DNA from 2 places in the Streptomyces glaucus genome. Region 2 is predicted to be linked to the other one. Evidence: riboswitches for the same ligand, from Rfam matches in the RefSeq annotation. Region 2 holds a riboswitch; the other holds the start of a gene.
The links. Region 2 has a riboswitch for glycine ahead of gcvT (glycine cleavage system aminomethyltransferase GcvT). Riboswitches for the same ligand answer to the same signal wherever they lie in the genome.
Positions count from the first base shown of each region.

Region 1 (9,594 bases), on a different contig from region 2:
ACGTGGTCGGCGTCGACGAGCCGCAGGTTGACGCCGTTCTCGCGCGCGGCGGCGACGACCTCGGCGGCCCGGCCCACGGCGCGCACGGTCAGAGTGTCGAAGAAGGCGCCGTGCACCACCTCGGCGCCACCGGCCCGGAGCCCCTCGGCGAGGATCGCGGCGTACCGGTGGGTGCGCCGCGCGATGCCCCGCAGCCCGTCGGGCCCGTGGTAGACGGCGTACATCCCGGCCATCACGGCGAGCAGCACCTGCGCGGTGCAGATGTTGCTGGTGGCCTTCTCCCGCCGGATGTGCTGCTCACGCGTCTGCAGGGCGAGCCGGTAGGCCCGGTGCCCGTCGGCGTCCACGGAGACGCCCACCAGCCGCCCGGGCAGGCTGCGCGCGAAGCTCTCGCGCACCGCCATGTAGCCGGCGTGCGGCCCGCCGAAGCCCATCGGCACGCCGAAGCGCTGCGTGGTGCCGACCGCGATGTCCGCCCCCAGCTCGCCCGGCGACTTCAGCAGGGTCAGCGCGAGCAGGTCGGCCGCCACGGTGACCAGCGCCCCGAGCTCGTGCGCCCGGTCGACGACCGGCCTGATGTCCCGTACGGCCCCGGAGGCGCCCGGGTACTGGATCAGCACGCCGTTGATCTCCCGCGCGGCGACCTCGGCCGGGATGCCCTCGCTCAGGTCGGCGACGACGACCTCGACGCCGGTCGGCTCGGCGCGGGTCCGGAGCACGGCGATGGTCTGCGGCAGCGCGTCCGCGTCGACCAGGAGCAGGCCCTTCTTGTTCTTGCCCATGCGCCGCATCAGCGCCATGGCCTCGGCCGCGGCGGTGCCCTCGTCCAGCAGCGAGGCCCCGGAGGTCGGCAGCCCGGTGAGGTCGGCGACCATGGTCTGGAAGTTCAGCAGCGCTTCGAGCCGGCCCTGCGATATCTCCGGCTGGTACGGCGTGTACGCGGTGTACCAGGCCGGGTTCTCCATGACGTTGCGCAGGATCACCGGCGGGGTGAACGTCCCATAGTAGCCGAGCCCGATCATCGAGTCCAGGACCTGGTTGCGGTCGGCCAGCGACCGCAGCTCGGCCAGCACCTCGGCCTCGCTGCGCGCGCCCGGCAGGTCGAGCGCGCCGACGTTCTTGATCACATCCGGCACCGCGGCGGCGGTCAGTTCGTCGAGCGAGCCGTAGCCGACCTGCGCGAGCATCTTGGCCCGGGCCTCGTGGTCGGGGCCGATGTGGCGCTGCTCGAAGGGGATTCCCCGTTCGAGCTCGGAGAGCGGAATGCGCTGGGCGGTCATTGCGGAGGCCTCCTGGTCTGACGCGACCTTCGAGGGCACCACGGCGCGGGTGCCCGGACGGCCTCCCCCTCTGTCATCTCGACCTGAGAGCTTCACCGGGCCGCCCGTGGGCCCCGGTTTTCACCGTCGGTGAGAGCGGAAGCCGTCGACACCCGCTCTGCTTTCCAGAGTGGCCTCGTCCGTGCGGTACGTGGGCCTGAGAGATTCCGGGGAGGATTTGCTCCTTCGGCGCCTCCGGTGACGCTTGGAGGACTCTCCCGCACGGGGTCAGCAGCCGCTGTCAGCGTACCAGCGAGGTCAACGCCCCGACCCTCGAGTGGCCGCCACCCGGAAAGTGCTCTTTCGTAGTGCTTACGAATGATTGCGACCACCTGGAGGGCCCGTGCAGACCGACATCGATCCGCGCAACCTGATCGGCCGCAAGGCGTTCGACCGCAACGGCGACAAAATCGGCACCATCGACGAGATCTACCTCGACGACGCCACCGGCGTGCCCGAATGGGCGGCCATACGCACCGGCCTGTTCAGCCGGGACGCCTTCGTCCCCCTGGAGCCCAGCGAGCTGATCGACGGCGCCCTGCACGTGCCCTTCGACCGGGCCCTGATCAAGGACGCCCCCGACTTCGGCGTCGGCCGCCACCTGTCACCGGAGCAGGAACTCCAGCTCTACCACCACTACGGTCTCGACGTGGCCCCTCCCCCCTCGCTCCCCGACCGCGCCCTCGGCGGACTGGCGGGCACGGAGGAGAGCTGAGAAGGCCCCCGCCGCGCGCAGGACCCGCCCGGCGAGCGGCCGGGCCGGGCGCGGCCGGGCGCGGGCCCCGCGTCCGCGCCGCGGCCGGCCGCCGGAGCCCCCTGGGCCCCTTGTGCCGGTCGAGCGTCCACCGGCGGGCCCTCATCCCCTCCCCGACCAGGCCCGCCGGCCCGGCGCCGCGCGCGTCGCTTCCGCCGTCCCGGCGTCCGGGCCCGAGGGACCGGCGTCCCCGGGCCCGCGCGGCACCAACGGCAGCGGTTCCGCCGGTTCCAGATCCGGGTCGTCGACCCGGAACGTCCGCACCCGCCCGGGCTCCGAGCAGGGGGTCTCGAACCGCACGGTGACCCGCCCCAGGCCGCTGCCCTGCACCCATCCGTGCCCGTACGCGGCGTGCCGCACGTCGTGCCCCGCCGGCCACCGCCGCTCGGCGGGTGCCGGTGCCTCCCCGGCCGGCGAGCCCGCGCGCGGCGCGTCCCGCGGCTCCTCGGCCGGACCGTCCGCCCGCTCACCCGCCGCCTGCGCGAACAGGTCCTCCTGCGTGTAGTCGGCGAGTCCGCTGACGCCGACCCCGAGCAGCCGTACGCCGCCCGTCGTGTCCACCGAGTCCAGCAGCCGCGCCGCCGCCTCCCGCACCACCGCCGGGTCGTCCGTGGGCCCGCGCAGGGTCTCCGACCGGGTCAGCGTGGAGAAGTCGTACCGCCGCACCTTCAGCACGATGGTCCGTCCGGACAGCCCCGCCTCGCGCAGCCGCCGCACACACCGGTCGGCCAGCCGCCGCACCTCCAGCCCGATCCGTGTCCGGTCGTGGATGTCCACGTCGTAGGTGTCCTCGACCGACACCGACTTGGCCTCCCGCTCGGCCACCACGGGCCGCTCGTCCCGGGCCAGCGCCATCGCGTACAGCGCGTGGCCGTGGGCCTTCCCCAGCAGCCGTACGAGTTCGTCCTCGCCCGCCTCGGCGAGCTCCCCGACCGTGTGGATCCCGGCCCGCCGCAGATGGTCACCGGTCGCCGGCCCCACGCCGGGCAGCGTCCGCACCGGCATCGGACCGAGCAGGGCCTGCTCGGTCCCCGGCTCGATCAGCACCAGCCCGTCCGGCTTGGCCTGTTCCGAGGCGATCTTGGCGAGCATCTTGGAGGCGGCCAGACCCACCGACCCCGTGAGTCCCGTGACGGCCCGGATGTCCGCGCGCAGCCTCGCCCCGGCCAGCCGCGCCGACTCCGCGTCCCAGGCCGCGCCACCGGCCTCCAGGTCCACGAACGCCTCGTCCAGGCTGAGCGGTTCCACCAGGGGCGACAACGCCCGCAGCAGCCTCATCACCTGCTCGCTGATCGACCGGTAGAACCCGAAGCGGGGCACGAGATACGCGGCGTTCGGCGCGCGGCGCCGGGCCAGCGCCATGGGCATCGCCGAGTGCACCCCGAAGACCCGCGCCTCGTACGAGGCCGTGGCCACCACCCCGCGCGGCCCGAGCCCGCCCACGACGACGGCCCTTCCCCGCAGGCTCGGCTTGGACGCCTGCTCCACCGAGGCGAAGAAGGCGTCCATGTCGAGATGCAGGATCGTGGGAGCGCTTCTCACGTCTACGATGCTGCCCTACACCGCTGACAACGCCTCACCCGGCCACCCCGGCCCCCTCGGGCGCACCCGGACACGGCCTCCACGACCGCTCGGGCAGCCGCCGCCACGCCCCTCGCCGGGACGCCCCGGTGACACGGTCCGGGCGCCGTCCCCGGACTTCCCGTTCCCTCCCGCCGGGAACTCCTCGATGAAACCGCTTGCAGCACCCGGCGGCCGCCGCGCGGTCCACCCGGCCGCATGCTCCCCCGCTCCGGGCGCTCAGACAGCCCGGTTCCGCCGCCGCGCCAGCTCGTCCGCCGGGTTGTGCCCGACCAGCGTCTCCCCCGTGTCGATCCGCTCCCCGTGCAGCTGCGACAGGGCGCTCTCGACGTCCCGCCACACCACTCCGACGGCGATCCCGAAGATCCCCTGACCGCCCTGGAGCAGAGCGTGGACCTCGTCCGGCGAGGTGCATTCGTACACTGTCGCCCCGTCGCTCATCAGCGTCATCCGCTCCAGATCGCGGAAACCGCGTTCCCTGAGATGCTGTACGGCGGTGCGGATGTTCTGCAACGACACCCCGGTGTCGAGGAACCGCTTGACGATCTTCAGGACGACGACGTCCCGGAAGCTGTACAGACGCTGCGTGCCGGACCCGTGAGCGGGCCGCACACTCGGCTCGACGAGCCCGGTACGGGCCCAGTAGTCGAGCTGCCGGTAGGTGATACCGGCGGCCGCGCAGGCCGTCGGACCGCGATAACCGATCTGCTCGGACGCCATGGACGTCGTCCCTCCGCTGCTCGGCACGGCCGTCGGTCGCTGCGGGACGTGATCGGCGGCGCTGTCGTGCGGGGGGTACCCCCTGCTCGAGCGGAGCCGAGAGCTCGGGGGAGGGTACGGACCGCTCGCCTCGAGACTGCGGGAGGCGCCCCCAGCCGTACCGTCGCCGCTGCTTCTCACGCCGACCTCCGTCCTTGACCTGCCTTCTCGACGGTAGGCAGCCACCAGGGGTGCGTCAACGACCGCCACACTCGGCACGCCGAGTGATAATCACCCTAAGAGTGGTTTCCCGTGCCCGACCGCGGGGAAAGGCTAGCCGAATGCCTCGGCGGGGACGCAGAACGCTCCCGGCCGCCTCCGGCACACGCCGACGCCTCGGCCGTCACCGGCCGACGGGCGCGCGTCCCCCGGCGGCCCGTCGGCCCCGACCGTCCGCCGAGGCCGCCCACGCGCCTCACTGGCTGCTGGTGCCGAAGTCCTCCGGCGAGATCTGGTCGAGGAACTCGCGGAACTTCTCCACCTCGTCCTCCTGCTCGTCCGGGATCGCGATGCCGGCGTCGTCGAGCACCGTGTCGCTGCCGTAGATCGGCGTCCCGGTACGCAGGGCCAGCGCTATGGCATCGGACGGCCGGGCGCTCACCTCGACCCCACTGGCGAAGACCAGCTCCGCGTAGAAGACCCCCTCACGCAGGTCGGTGATGCGTACTTCGGTGAGCTCCTGACCGACGGCTTCCAGCACGTCCTTGAACAGGTCGTGGGTCAGCGGCCGAGCGGGAGCCATGCCCTGCTGGGCGAAGGCGATCGCGGTCGCCTCCCCCGGCCCGATCCAGATGGGGAGATAGCGGTCGCCCCCCACTTCACGCAGCAGCACGATCGGTTGGTTGGAGGGCATTTCGACCCGGACACCTACGACATCGAGCTCGTTCACACAGCAACCCTAGGCCGTGCCCGGGACCTTTGGGTAGTCGGGCCGGGAACAGGTGGCCGATCCGGGCCCGCGGGACCATCCGTTTCAGGGCAGCCGGACCCCGAGCGCGGTCTGCACCAGAGCCGCGTGCAGCTTCACCGTGAGCCCCGCCAGCTCCTTGGTACGGGCCTCGGCATGCGCCCTGGTCTGCGGATTCCGGTGCCGCTTCAGCGGGGCCACCACCTGCTCCACCAGCCCGGCCTCACGGTCGGCGGCGGCCTTCATCACCCGCAGGTGCCGCGGCTCGATCCCGAACCGCCCCAGTTCCACGATGAGCGACGCGACGGTGACCGCCTCCGCGTCGTACACCCCGTCCTCCAGCGGAGCGAGCAGCCCGTACGACTCCCACTCCCGGAGGGCCTCCTCCTCGATCCCGGCGGCCGCGAGCAGCTCGGCCCGCCCGATCCGGGCCGCCGTGGGCCCGTCGGCGGGCTCCGGCCCGGTCTCCCCGTCGCGCTGCCGGCCCAGCGCCGGCAGCGGGACGGCCTCGCCGCGCTCCATCGCGTCCAGGTGCTCGCGGATCACCTTGAGCGGCAGGTAGTGGTCCCGCTGCATCCTCAGGACGTGGCCGAGGCGCTCGACGTCCGCCGCGCTGAACTTGCGGTACCCCGAGGGGGTCCGCCGCGGCTCGATGAGCCCCTCCGACTCCAGGAAACGGATCTTGGAGATCGTCACTTCGGGGAACTCGTCGCGCAGCACGTTCAGCACGGTGCCGATGCTCATCAGCCCGCTGTCCGCGGCGGCGGTGCCGTCCCCGGCACCGCCGCTCGGTGTTCGCCGCATGGATCTTCCCTGGGGGGTGCCCCGGACGGGGTCCGGGAGGGTCAGTAGCCCTGCTGGCTCGCGTAGAAGACCAGCCGGTACTTGCCGATCTGCACCTCGTCCCCGTTGGACAGGGCGACCTGGTCGATCCGCTCCCGGTTGACGTACGTGCCGTTCAGGCTGCCCACGTCGGCCACCGTGAAGCTGCCGTCCGGGCTGCGGCGGAACTCCACGTGCCGACGGGAGACCGTCACGTCGTCCAGGAAGATGTCGCTCTGCGGATGGCGCCCGGCCGTGGTCAGGTCGCTGTCCAGCAGGAAGCGGCTGCCCGAGTTCGGGCCGCGGCGCACGACCAGGAGCGCGGAGCCCTGGGGCAGCGCGTCGACGGCCGCCTGAGCCTCGGGCGAGAGCATCGGCATCTGCGTCTGGCCGGTGGCTTCGGCGTCGTAGGCCTCGAGACCGGAGATGGAGATCGTCGAGGTCGTCTCGGAGGAACGCTCCGGCACGGCCCCGGGCCGCAGCGGCGCGCCGCAGTTGGAGCAGAAGCGGCTGTTCTCCGCGTTGCGGTTACCGCACCTCGTACACACCAGGGCCGACATCGGATCCTCCTGCCGCGGCTGCCCCGCCGGGACGTCGGACGGATACGGGCCGGAAGACCCTTGACCCGCACCTGAGGCTGACGGTTGCCCGAAACCTATGCCGCCGGACTGCGCAGGGTCAACCGACGACGCGCCCTGACCTCCGGAAATGCCACCGCCCGGACCAGTCACCTGGTCACGGAACAACGGACGCTGGCCCTCCGCGCCGGGCTGTGCGCGATGACGGGCGGTGGCGTTGTCGCTGCCCTCTCGCGCGCTCTTGCCGAACAACTTCGCAAACAACTTCACGGGCGATTCCCCTTGACCGAAACAGACCCGCCCGTGGGGCAGGACGAACCCTGACTGAACGTACTGGCCGACCCGGACATCCTCACAACGTCCGCCTCCACCAGACAGTTTCCACCACGCACCGCCCATTCGGTGCGCCGACCCCCCACAACCTCATGCTCCTGTCCGACAGCCCCCATGCACCCCCGGTTCACTGGGAGGACGACCGAGCGTAGTCAGGCCGCTCCACCGCTCGCAAGGCGTCCACGACGATCTTGCTCGACCGCTCAACGGTAACGGTGGCCTGTTCCTTCTCCAGAGTCTGCACCACGCCTCCTGGGATGTTGAGCGCCGGTTCGAGGTCCTGCGGCTTGCCGATGACCTTGAAACGATAGGGCGCGTTGATCTTGTTCCCGTCGACGCTCACACTCTTGCCGGAATCTGTCAGATACGTGTCGGCTACGACCCGTACGCCGTTCACCTGGAGCGCCTCCGCGCCGGCCGCGCGCAGCTCCTGGATCGCGTCGAGCAGCATGTCCGCCTCGACCGTCCCCTTCGTGTCCTCGATGGTCATCGTGATACCGGGCCCCTGAGCGGCCACCGTGCCCGCCAGCACGCCGAGTTGCCGTTCCTTCTCGACCGTCTGCCGACGGGCCTCCTCGGCCTGGTCGGAGCTGTTCTTCAGCTCGTCCCGCTGCTTCTCGAGCCCCTGCTTCTCGTCCTCAAGACGCTGTGTGCGGTCGTCCAGTTCGTCGAGGATGCGCACGAGATCCTCCTGGCGCGCGCCGCGCAGGGCACTGTCGTTGTCGCTGTTGGAAGCCACCTGGACGGCCAGCCCGAATCCCAGTCCGAACAGCAGCAGGGCGAAGATGAGTTGGGCCCGGGTGACACGCGGCGGCCACAGCCCTTTCACCAGCCGCTGCCGGCCGGTCAGCTCGGGCTGCGGCTCCGCAGGGGTCCTCTCGGGCGGAGGGGCCGTCGCCGCGGGCACTTCCCGGGGCAGTTCCTTCCGCAGCCGGTTCCCGGTCTTGCCGTCGTGCTCGCTCATCGGCCTCACGCCCGGAACACGTGCCGGCGGATCGCCGCGGCGTTGGAGAAGATGCGGATGCCGAGGACGACCACGACGCCGGTGGACAGCTGGGCCCCCACGCCCAGCTTGTCGCCCAGGAACACGATCAGGGCGGCCACGACCACGTTCGACAGGAACGACACCACGAAGACCTTGTCGTCGAAGATGCCGTCGAGCATGGCCCGCAGACCGCCGAAGACGGCGTCGAGCGCGGCCACGACAGCGATCGGCAGATAAGGCTCGACGGCCGCGGGAACCTCGGGCCGGACCAACAGGCCGGCCACGACGCCCACGACGAGGCCCAGTACGGCGATCACGATGTGCCCTTCCCGGTGTTCTCGGTGTTCTCGGTGTTCTGGGTGTGCGGCTGTGCCGTGCGTACGGTGACACTCGGTGCGGCAGGCAGCCGGAGGCCGTCCTCCACGGAGATACCGGTCCGGATGCCGAAGTTCTCCTGCAGGGCATGCAGGTACAGCCCGTCGGGGCTGTTCTGGAACCTGGTGCTGAGCCGCTCGCCGTCCCCGACCGCGAGCACCGTGTACGGCGGCACCAGCGGCCTGTTGTCGACCAGTATGGCGTCCCCCGCGGCTCTGATCGCGGACAGCGCCGTCAGCCGCTGCCCGTTGATGGCCACGGCCTCGGCGCCCGACGCCCACAGCCCGTTGACCACGCGCTGCATGTCCCGGTCGCGCACCCGGCCGGTGTCGGAGAACCCGGACGTCCCGCGTGGCTCCCCGTCGCCTCCCGCCACGGTGTCCTTGGCGTCGTTCACCACGAGCCGTACCCCGGGGCCGTGCACCGCGGTCGCGCCCGACAGGATGCTCACCAGCTCCAGCCGGTCGCTGCCGCCGCTGTTCCTCAGCGCCTCCCGCTGCCGCGCGCTCACGTCCGCGCGCAGTTCGTCGACGCTCTCCTCCAGTTCGTCCGCCGCCGCGGTCTCCCGGTCGATGCGGTCGACGAGTTCCTCCCGCTCCTTGGCGACGGTCGGGGCCGCGACCCGTGCCTGCGCCGCGCCCACGGTCACGACGAAGGCCGCGAGCACCAGGCCCGCGGCCAGGCCGAGCTTGGCCCTGAGGGTCTTTGGCAGGCGGCCGTCGCCCGCGGCCCGCTTCCGCGCGGCGGCCTCGGCGTATCCGTCGTCGAGGCTGTGGTCCATGACGTTGGTCAGCAGCGACATGGACGCGTCGGGGCGCGGGGGCCGCGCAGGGGTGCTCCGAATGGGGGGTTGCTGCGGCATGCCGCACATCGTCGCACGTCGCGGCCCCTACCTCCGAACGGCCCCACCGGCGTGCCGGACAGGCCCCGTTGGGGACACTTGTCCGGCACGCACGCGTGCAGGGCTTTTCAGCGGCCGGCGCTGTCCACGACGGCCGCCCACTCGTCGAGCAGCGCCTGCGCGGAGGCGTCGTCGGGCCCCTCGGCCCACAGGTGGGTGACCGCCTCGGCGGGGTCGGGCAGCACCATCACCCAGCGACCGTCGCTCTCCACCACCCGCACGCCGTCGGTGGTGTCCACGAAGCGGTCCCCGGCCGCCTCGACCACCCGCCGCATGACCA
Region 1 is NZ_BAAATK010000081.1:3,170-12,763, reverse strand. Features, by position in the region: gene gcvP (aminomethyl-transferring glycine dehydrogenase) at 1-1,280, opposite strand, end outside; glycine riboswitch at 1,455-1,550, opposite strand; gene ABD363_RS30925 (PRC-barrel domain-containing protein) at 1,663-2,034, shown strand; gene ABD363_RS30920 (DNA polymerase IV) at 2,176-3,615, opposite strand; gene ABD363_RS30915 (MerR family transcriptional regulator) at 3,874-4,554, opposite strand; gene ABD363_RS30910 (bifunctional nuclease family protein) at 4,829-5,302, opposite strand; gene ftsR (transcriptional regulator FtsR) at 5,387-6,124, opposite strand; gene ABD363_RS30900 (FHA domain-containing protein) at 6,166-7,119, opposite strand; gene ABD363_RS30895 (DUF881 domain-containing protein) at 7,181-8,017, opposite strand; gene ABD363_RS30890 (small basic family protein) at 8,023-8,355, opposite strand; gene ABD363_RS30885 (DUF881 domain-containing protein) at 8,352-9,284, opposite strand; gene ABD363_RS30880 (sugar phosphate nucleotidyltransferase) at 9,383-9,594, opposite strand, start outside.
Region 1: another riboswitch for glycine. It lies ahead of gcvP (aminomethyl-transferring glycine dehydrogenase); the one in region 2 lies ahead of gcvT (glycine cleavage system aminomethyltransferase GcvT).

Region 2 (9,594 bases):
GTCCAGTGGATCGTCGGTGTACTGGTGGAAGCGCCACCTGGCCTTGATCCGGGGCTTGCCGGCGGTGACGTAGTCGGCGATCCACAGGCCGTCGCCGGCGTAGGACGTGGTGTCGACGTTGAGCCAGTAGTTCCGGTTGCAGTACAGGATGACCCGGTTGTCCGGCCGCAGCTCCTTCACCTTGCGGATGAAGCGGTCCTTCTCGGCGTTGGTCGCGTGGGTCCCGTCGCCGGTGGTCTCCCAGTCGACGGCGAGGATGTCACCGGCCCGCTCGGGGGCCCTGCCGACGAAGTACTCGGCCTGGGCCGTCAGGTTGCCCGGCCACAGGAAGTGGTAGAAGCCGACCACGAGTCCGGCCGCACGGGCCCGCTCGGTCTGGGCGGCGAGCTTGGGATTGACGTACGAACGGCCCTCCGTCGCCTTGATGAAGACGAAGGAGAGGCCGTCCGTGTCGTAGGAGGAGGACTGGTAGGAGCTGACATCGATGCCGCGCAGCATGCGGGGCCTCCCTGAAGTGGCTGCGAGGGAACAGGAGTTGGTTATTCCCCGCATCCGTCGAGGCGATACGGCGCCGGCTCAGCACTCGATGATGTTGACGGCCAGCCCGCCCCGCGCGGTCTCCTTGTACTTCACCGACATGTCGGCGCCGGTGTCCTTCATCGTCTTGATGACCTTGTCGAGGGACACCTTGTGCGAGCCGTCGCCGCGCATGGCCATGCGGGCGGCGGTGACCGCCTTGACCGCGGCCATGCCGTTGCGCTCGATGCACGGGATCTGGACGAGACCGCCGACCGGGTCGCAGGTCAGGCCGAGGTTGTGCTCCATGCCGATCTCCGCGGCGTTCTCGACCTGCTCGGGCGTGCCGCCCAGCACCTCGGCGAGCGCGCCCGCCGCCATCGAGCAGGCGGAGCCGACCTCGCCCTGGCAGCCGACCTCGGCGCCGGAGATGGAGGCGTTCTCCTTGAAGAGCATGCCGATGGCGCCCGCGGCGAGCAGGAAGCGGACCACGCCGTCCTCGTCGGCGCCGGGCACGAAGTTCATGTAGTAGTGCAGGACGGCCGGGATGATGCCGGCCGCGCCGTTGGTGGGGGCGGTGACGACCCGGCCGCCGGCCGCGTTCTCCTCGTTCACCGCCATCGCGTAGAGCGTGATCCACTCCATCGCGCGGGCCGCCGGGTCGCCCTCCGCGCGCAGCTGGCGGGCGGTGACGGCGGCGCGGCGGCGCACCCGCAGGCCGCCCGGCAGGATGCCCTCGCGGGACATGCCGCGCGCCACGCACGCCCGCATCACCCGCCAGATCTCCAGCAGGCCCGCGCGGATCTCCTCCTCGGTGCGCCAGGCCCGCTCGTTCTCCAGCATCAGCGAGGAGATGGACAGGCCGGTCTCCTTCGTCAGGCGCAGCAGCTCGTCACCGGTGCGGAAGGGGTACTTCAGGACCGTGTCGTCGAGCCGGATGCGGTCGGCGCCCACCGCGTCCTCGTCGACGACGAAGCCGCCGCCCACCGAGTAGTACGTCTTCGACAGCAGTTCCGCGCCCGAGGCGTCGTACGCCCCCAGGGTCATGCCGTTCGCGTGGTAGGGGAGGGCCTTGCGGCGGTGCAGCACCAGGTCGGCGTCGAAGTCGAACGCGATCTCGTGCTCGCCGAGGAGCCGCAGACGGCCCCGGGCCTTGATCGCCTCCACCCGTTCGTCCGCCGTCTCCACGTCCACCGTGCGCGGCGAGTCCCCCTCCAGGCCGAGCAGGACGGCCTTGGGGGTGCCGTGGCCGTGGCCGGTCGCGCCGAGGGATCCGTACAGCTCGGACCGCACCGAGGCGACGGAGTCCAGGAGCCCCGCACCCCGCAGCCGGCGGGCGAACATGCGGGCCGCCCGCATCGGGCCCACCGTGTGGGAGCTGGACGGGCCGATGCCGATCGAGAACAGGTCGAAGACCGAGAGGGCCACGGTGGACTCCTGGGGACGGGGGGTGGCGGGGCGCCCGGCCGGAACGCGGGCCGGGCGCCCCGTCGGGGACTTACTTGGACAGGCCGGGGTACAGCGGGTGCCGGTCGGCCAGCGCCTTCACCCGGGCCCCGAGCGCCTCGGCGTCGTAGGACGGCTTCAGCGCCTCGGCGATGACGTCCGCGACCTCGGCGAAGTCCTCGGCGGTGAAGCCGCGGGTCGCCAGGGCGGGCGTGCCGATCCTGAGGCCCGACGTCACCATCGGCGGCCGCGGGTCGTTCGGGACGGCGTTGCGGTTGACGGTGATGCCGACCTCGTGCAGGCGGTCCTCGGCCTGCTGCCCGTCCAGCTCGGAGCGGCGCAGGTCGACCAGGACCAGGTGGACGTCCGTGCCGCCGGACAGGACGGACACGCCGTGCCCGGCGACGTCGTCGCGCACCAGGCGCTCGGCGAGGATGCGCGCGCCCTCCAGGGTACGGCGCTGCCGCTCCTTGAAGTCCTCGCCCGCCGCGACCTTGAAGGCGACCGCCTTGGCGGCGATCACGTGCTCCAGCGGGCCGCCCTGCTGGCCGGGGAAGACCGCGGAGTTGATCTTCTTGGCCAGGTCGGCCGTGGACAGGATCACCCCGCCGCGCGGGCCGCCCAGCGTCTTGTGGGTGGTCGTGGTGACCACGTGGGCGTGCGGGACCGGGTTCGGGTGCAGCCCGGCCGCCACCAGGCCCGCGAAGTGCGCCATGTCGACCATGAGGTACGCGCCGACCTCGTCCGCGATCCGGCGGAACGCGGCGAAGTCCAGCTGCCGCGGGTAGGCCGACCAGCCGGCGACGATCAGCTTCGGCCTGTTCTCCTTCGCCAGCCGCTCGACCTCGGCCATGTCGACCAGGCCGTCCTCGCCCACGTGGTAGGCGACGACGTCGTACAGCCTGCCGGAGAAGTTGATCTTCATGCCGTGGGTCAGGTGCCCGCCGTGCGCGAGGTCCAGACCCATGATCGTGTCGCCGGGCTTCAGCAGCGCGAACATCGCGGCCGCGTTGGCCTGGGCGCCCGAGTGCGGCTGGACGTTGGCGTGCTCGGCGCCGAAGAGCTCCTTGACCCGGTCGACGGCGATCTGCTCGACCACGTCGACGTGCTCGCAGCCGCCGTAGTAGCGGCGGCCCGGGTAGCCCTCGGCGTACTTGTTGGTCAGGACCGAGCCCTGCGCCTGCATGACCGCGACCGGGGCGAAGTTCTCCGAGGCGATCATCTCCAGGGTGGACTGCTGGCGGCGCAGCTCGGCGTCGACGGCGGCGGCGACCTCCGGGTCGAGCGCGTGCAGGGGCGTGTCGAGGACAGTCATCGGGGCGGGCTCCTCAGCCGGCGGTGTGGGCGGCGTACTCGTCGGCGGAGAGCAGGTCGGCCGGCTCGTCGGTGACGCGCACCTTGAACAGCCAGCCGCCCTCGAAGGGCGCCGAGTTCACCAGCGACGGGTCGTCGACCACGGCCTCGTTGATCTCGGTGACCTCGCCGGAGACGGGGGAGTACAGGTCGGAGACGGACTTGGTCGACTCCAGCTCGCCGCAGGTCTCGCCCGCGGTCACGGTGTCACCGACCTCCGGGAGCTGGACGAAGACGACGTCACCGAGCGCGTTGGCCGCGTGCTCCGTGATGCCGACCGTCGCGACGCCGTCCTCGGCGGCCGACAGCCACTCGTGCTCCTTGCTGTAGCGCAGCTGCTGGGGGTTGCTCATGGCCTGAATTCTCCTGTACGCGAGGGAGTGATGGTGAATGGAGGGCTGCAAAAAGCGCACATGAACAGGGACGATGTGCCCGACATCACCTCCGGGACGGTGTCCCGGGCGCTTACGGCGGTGTCACCGGCGCGTCACGCGCGCCGCTTGTAGAACGGCAGCGCCACGACCTCGTACGGCTCGTGGGTGCCCCGGATGTCCACGCCGACGCCGGGCGTGCCGGGGGCCGCGTGCGCCGCGTCGACGTAGGCCATCGCGATCGGCCTGCCGAGGGTGGGGGAGGGGGCGCCCGAGGTGACCTCGCCGATCACCTCGCCGCCGGCGACCACCGGGTACCCGGCGCGCGGGACGCGGCGGCCCTCGGCGACCAGGCCGACCAGGACGCGCGGGGGGTTCTCCCGGGAGCGGGCGGCGGCCCGCTCCAGCGCGGCCCGCCCCACGAAGTCGCCCTCCTTGCCGAACTTCACCACCCGGCCGAGCCCGGCGTCGAAGGGCGTCAGCGAGGCGGTCAGCTCGTGCCCGTACAGCGGCATGCCCGCCTCCAGGCGCAGGGTGTCCCGGCAGGACAGCCCGCAGGGCACGAGTCCGGCGCCCGCGCCCGCCTCGGTCAGCGCCCGCCACAGCCGCACGGCGTGCTCCGGGCTCACGAACAGCTCGAAGCCGTCCTCGCCGGTGTAGCCGGTGCGCGCGATCAGCGCCGGGACGCCGGCGACGGTGCCCGGCAGGCCGGCGTAGTACTTCAGGCCGTCGAGGTCGGCGTCGGTGAGGGCCTTGAGGACGCCCGGCGATTCGGGGCCCTGGACGGCGATCAGCGCGTAGGCGTCGCGGTCGTCGCGCACCTCGGCGTCGAAGCCGGCCGAACGCTCCGTGAGCGCGTCCAGCACCACCTGGGCGTTGGCGGCGTTGGCGACGACCAGGTACTCCGCCTCGGCCAGCCGGTAGACGATCAGGTCGTCGAGGATGCCGCCGTTCTCCTGGCAGATCATGGTGTAGCGGGCGCGGCCCGCCCCGACGCCCCCGAGGTCGCCCACCAGGGCGTAGTCCAGCAGCGCGGCCGCCTGCGGGCCGGTGACGGTGATCTCGCCCATGTGGGACAGGTCGAACAGGCCGGCCCGGGTGCGCACGGCCTGGTGCTCGTCGCGCTCGGAGCCGTAGCGCAGGGGCATGTCCCAGCCGGCGAAGTCGGTCATCGTCGCGCCGAGCTCGCGGTGCACGGCGTCGAGCGCGGTACGGCGGGGGGATTCGGTACTGCTCATCGGACGGTCGTCTCCCAGGGCGATGGGGCCCCCGCGCACGGGCGGCGCCGGGCGCGGGAAAGGGCGAGGAAAGGTCCTCCCCATCTGTCATCGGAACCTGAGAGGTTCGCCATGACCCCGCGGGGTCCTGGCTTGCACCTTGGGTGGGGCCGCCGCGGCGGCCCGCTTTTCAGATGTGCCTCGCCCGCGCGGTAACGGGGCCTGAGAGATTCAAGGGAGGGACTTGCTCCTTCGGCGCCCCGGCATTCGCGGTGCCGGGAACTCTCCCGCGCGGATTCAAACGGCCGGTATGCAGTTGGCGCGCACATCATTGCACGCATCGGACCGGCACGGCAGGGGGACCTTTCCCAGGGGGCGCGCTGTGTCCACAGGCGGACACAGCACCCTGTAGCAGGCTTGTTGCGGGAAACGCACGAAAACACGAGACATCCGGCATTACCTTCTCTTTACACTCGGCGGGGATGGGGACTCCGTACCCGGCTCCAGGGGAGGACGATCACGGTGAACAGGACCACGGCGTACGCCACCATCGCGGGCAGCGTGCGGGCCGGGCGGCACGCCGCCCTGGCCGGGGAGGCGTGTGGCCCGTCGCCGGCACCCGTCGTCCGCGATCTGCGCGACCGCGCCGGCCGCAGCCCGCACGCCCTGCTGTTCGGGCCCCGCGACATCGTCGCGGTCACCGGTCTGCCCGGCAGCGGCAAGTCGACGCTGATGCGGCGCACGGTGCGCGGCCCGCGCGTCGACTCCCAGGACACCCGCGACCGCTGGGACCGCCGCATGCCCCGCTTCGTGCCGTACGCGGTCTACCGCCCCCTGGTCCGCCTCTCCCACTACGCCGGACTGCGCCGGGCACTGCGCTCCGGCGAGGGCGTCGTCGTCCACGACTGCGGTACGCAGGCCTGGGTGCGCGGCTGGCTGGCCCGCGCGGCCCGCCGCCGGGGCGGCGCGCTGCACCTGCTGCTGCTCGACGTCACGCCCGAGCAGGCGCTGGCCGGCCAGCGCGACCGCGGCCGCGGCGTGTCGCGGTACGCCTTCCGGCGTCACCGCACGGCCACCGCCCGTCTGCTGAGCGCCGCCCAGGAGGGCCGGCTGCCCGCCGGCTGCGCCTCGGCGATCCTCGCCGACCGGGACGCGGCGGACACGCTGCGCCGCATCGGGTTCACGGGCTGAGCCGGCCGCGCGGCCGCACGGGTAGCCTTTTCAGCCCCAGCAGTGGTTCCAGGCAGGCGGTGGCAGATGGACTTCCCGGCGGGCTTCTCCGCGGACTTCCCGGCGCAGGCGCACCCTCACCCGCACGGGGGATGGCCCGGCAACGAGCTGGAGGAGGTGCTGTCGGCCTCCCTCGGCGCCGGCCCGGCGGCGGGCGGCCGGATCATCGAGGTGCTGGGCCGGAGCTTCGTGTGGGTCCCGCTGCCCAACGGCGGCGGCCCGCACAGCGGCCCCCTCGACCTGCCGGCGCTGGAGATCGAGGGCCAGGCGTACGTGCCGGTCTTCAGCTCCGAGGAGCAGTTCCGCCAGGTCGTCGGCTCCCACATGTCGTACACCGTCGCCCCGGCCGTGGAGTTCGCCCGCGGCCTGCCCCCGCAGGTCGGCATCGCCGTCAACCCGGACGGCGTCGTCGGCGTGCCGCTGCCGCCGCCCGCCGTGGCGGAGCTGTGCAGGGCCGGCCGCGGCCCGCTGGAGGGCCCGGCGAGCGGTGGCCGGGTCCGGCTGTTCGAGCCCGACTGGCAGGACGACCCGGTGGACTTCCTCTCCGCCGCCTCCGCCGAGTTCGACGGGGCCGGCGTGGTGCTGACCGCCCGCCGCTGCCTGGCCGCGATCGAGACCGCCGATCCGGTGATGTTCGTGGGCGTCGAGCTCTCCGACTGGCAGGGCGACCTGCGGGAGCGCCCCCTGGACGCGCTCGGCCGCGCCCTGGGCCGGGTGCCGGTCCGGTGGCAGGTCAACCTGATCCTCATGGACATCGCCCAGGACCCGGTGGCCGACTGGCTGCGCGAGCGGGTGCGGCCCTTCTACACGCGGGCCCGGTGAGCCGCCAAAGGGGCGCGGGGACCGCACGCCCGGCCACGGCAAGTCCCCGGCTCCCGGCCGGGCTTAAGCTGGACGTCCACAGGCACGTTTCGTGAAGGGGCGGTAAGAGGTGAGCGCGAGCGGCACCGCCGCGACCGGGCAGGTCGAGCACATGCTGCGCCAGGTCACGCCCGGGCGCTACGACGCCTACGAGGCGCTCCTGCGCGCCCTCGCGACCCCGTCCTCCGGCCAGGTCTGGATGCTGCTGTGGCACGGCCAGGCCGGCTCCCCGGACGCCCAGTACGGGACGATGGAGGTCGACGGCCACGGCTACGCCCCCTGCGTCACCTCCGCCCAGGAACTCTCGGCCAGCGGCTGGAACCGGTCGTACGAGGTGGTCGACGGCCTGGAGGTGGCCCGCGCCCTGTACCCCGACCACTACGGGCTCTGGCTCAACCCGCACGCCCCCGGCGGCGGCGTCGGCATCCCCTGGCTCGACCTGCGGCGCATCGCCACCGGCCTCGACCGCCAGCCCGCCGGGCCGCTCCGGCTGTCCGAACCGGCCATCGAGATCCCGCAGTTCTACGCCCTGCTCACGCAGAACGCCCACCGCACGCCGGCCGTGCGCTCCCTGCGCCGCGCCTGGGTGCAGCCCGCGCTCGGGGCGCCGTACCTCGCCATCGGTCTCGACGTGTACGACACCTCTCCGCCCGCCGTCGACTCGGTGCGCGCGATGATGCAGCAGTCCATCGGCGCGGTCCCGGACGGACTGCCGGTGTCGACCGTGGCGATGTCCGACGAGCACGACCCGGTCGCGATGTGGCTGCGCGCCAACGCCCGCCCCTTCTACGACCGCGAGGCCCACGCCGCCCCCGCCCAGGCTCCCGGGGCCGGGTACGGCTTCCCTCCGGCGGCGTCCGGCCGGTACTGACGGCGTCTCACACATCCGCCGTCCGCCGTCCGTCCGGGCGGTTCTTCGCGCGTAGAGAGGGCCGGATGGTCCTGATGCGCCCTCAATGCCCCAACTCGTTTGCGTCCGAACCCTGTTACCCGCTGTCCGGATAACGGATCTCCCCAGACAGCATCACGTTTACGCATCCTTTCTCCATGAAGTCTGGCAACAGATCGCCGAAGCGTTGAAGACTCCCGCAGCAGGGGGTGGTTCGCCCCTGTGTACGACGGACGGATCACGCCGCCACAGCGGCAAGTGCGGGCCGGCGACCGCCGGTTGAGAGGGGTCTCTGCCAGATGACGGCACCATTGCACGAGCCGACCGCGGAGACGGCCCCCAGTGCGGCCGAGGAAGCGGCGGTCATCGGAGCCGAGGCGAAGGCCGTCCAGGGCCGTTCCCTGGGGCGCATCGCCTGGGAGCGCCTGAAACGGGACAAGCTCGCCCTGGCGGGCGGTGTCGTGGTGCTCTTCCTCATCCTGGTCGCGGTGCTCGCGCCGGTGATCACGAAGCTGTACGGGCAGGACCCCAACGCCTACCACGAGGACCTGATCGACCCGCTGTTCGGCACGCCCACGGGCTCCCTGGGCGGCATGAGCGGCGAGCACTGGCTGGGCGTGGAGCCGGTCAACGGCCGCGACATCTTCGCCCGCATCGTCTACGGCGCCCAGATCTCCCTGCTGGTCGGTTTCCTCTCCGCGGTGGTCGCCGTCGTCCTCGGCACCGTCCTGGGCATCCTGGCCGGCTTCTTCGGCGGCTGGGTCGACTCCGTCATCAGCCGCGTCATGGACGGCCTGCTGGCCTTCCCGCAGCTGCTCTTCACCATCGCGCTGGTCTCCGTGATGCCGAACCAGATGCTGGGGCTGACCGGCACGGGCGTGCGCGTGTTCGTGATGATCCTGGTCATCGGCTTCTTCGGCTGGCCCTACATCGGACGCGTGGTACGCGGCCAGACGCTCTCGCTGCGCGAGCGGGAGTACGTCGAGGCGGCGCGCTCGCTCGGTGCCGGGCGGTTCTACATCCTCTTCAAGGAACTGCTGCCCAACCTGGTCGCGCCGGTCATCGTCTACACGACGATGATGATCCCCACCAACATCCTCACCGAGGCGGCACTCAGCTTCCTGGGCGTGGGCGTCAAGCCGCCCACGGCCTCCTGGGGGCAGATGCTCTCGAACGCGATCGACTACTACGAGTCGGACCCCATGTACATGGTCGTCCCGGGTCTGGCGATCTTCATCACCGTTCTTGCCTTCAACCTCTTCGGCGACGGCGTGCGTGACGCGCTGGACCCGAAGGGCTCCCGCTGACCTGCCGTACCGCACAAGCGTCCCGTGGCACCTGCACGGGGTCTCTCATCTAATCCGGAGGATCCGAGAATCGTGACTACCCAACGCACCTCAGGGCGGCGCAAGCAGGCTTTGGCCGCTGCCGCCGTGGTCGCCGCGCTGCTGACCACGGCGGCGTGCGGTGGCGGCGACGGCGGCGGCGACGAGGGCTCGAAGAACGGCGCGGCCGGTTTCGACGCGGCGAACAACAAGGTCGCCCAGGCCTCGCTGGCCAAGAAGGGCGGCACGCTGAAGTTCGCCGGTACCCAGGACGCCGACTCGTGGGACACCACGCGCGGCTACTACGGCTTCATGTGGAACTTCTCGCGCTACTACAGCCGCCAGCTCGTCACGAACAAGACGGAGCCGGGCAAGGCCGGCGCCGA
Region 2 is NZ_BAAATK010000030.1:49,139-58,732, reverse strand. Features, by position in the region: gene ABD363_RS21585 (glycoside hydrolase family 25 protein) at 1-498, opposite strand, end outside; gene ABD363_RS21580 (L-serine ammonia-lyase) at 577-1,944, opposite strand; gene glyA (serine hydroxymethyltransferase) at 2,015-3,277, opposite strand; gene gcvH (glycine cleavage system protein GcvH) at 3,291-3,668, opposite strand; gene gcvT (glycine cleavage system aminomethyltransferase GcvT) at 3,803-4,924, opposite strand; glycine riboswitch at 4,999-5,103, opposite strand; glycine riboswitch at 5,104-5,203, opposite strand; gene ABD363_RS21560 (AAA family ATPase) at 5,426-6,094, shown strand; gene ABD363_RS21555 (enhanced serine sensitivity protein SseB) at 6,161-6,955, shown strand; gene ABD363_RS21550 (enhanced serine sensitivity protein SseB C-terminal domain-containing protein) at 7,065-7,865, shown strand; gene ABD363_RS21545 (ABC transporter permease) at 8,183-9,190, shown strand; gene ABD363_RS21540 (ABC transporter substrate-binding protein) at 9,263-9,594, shown strand, end outside.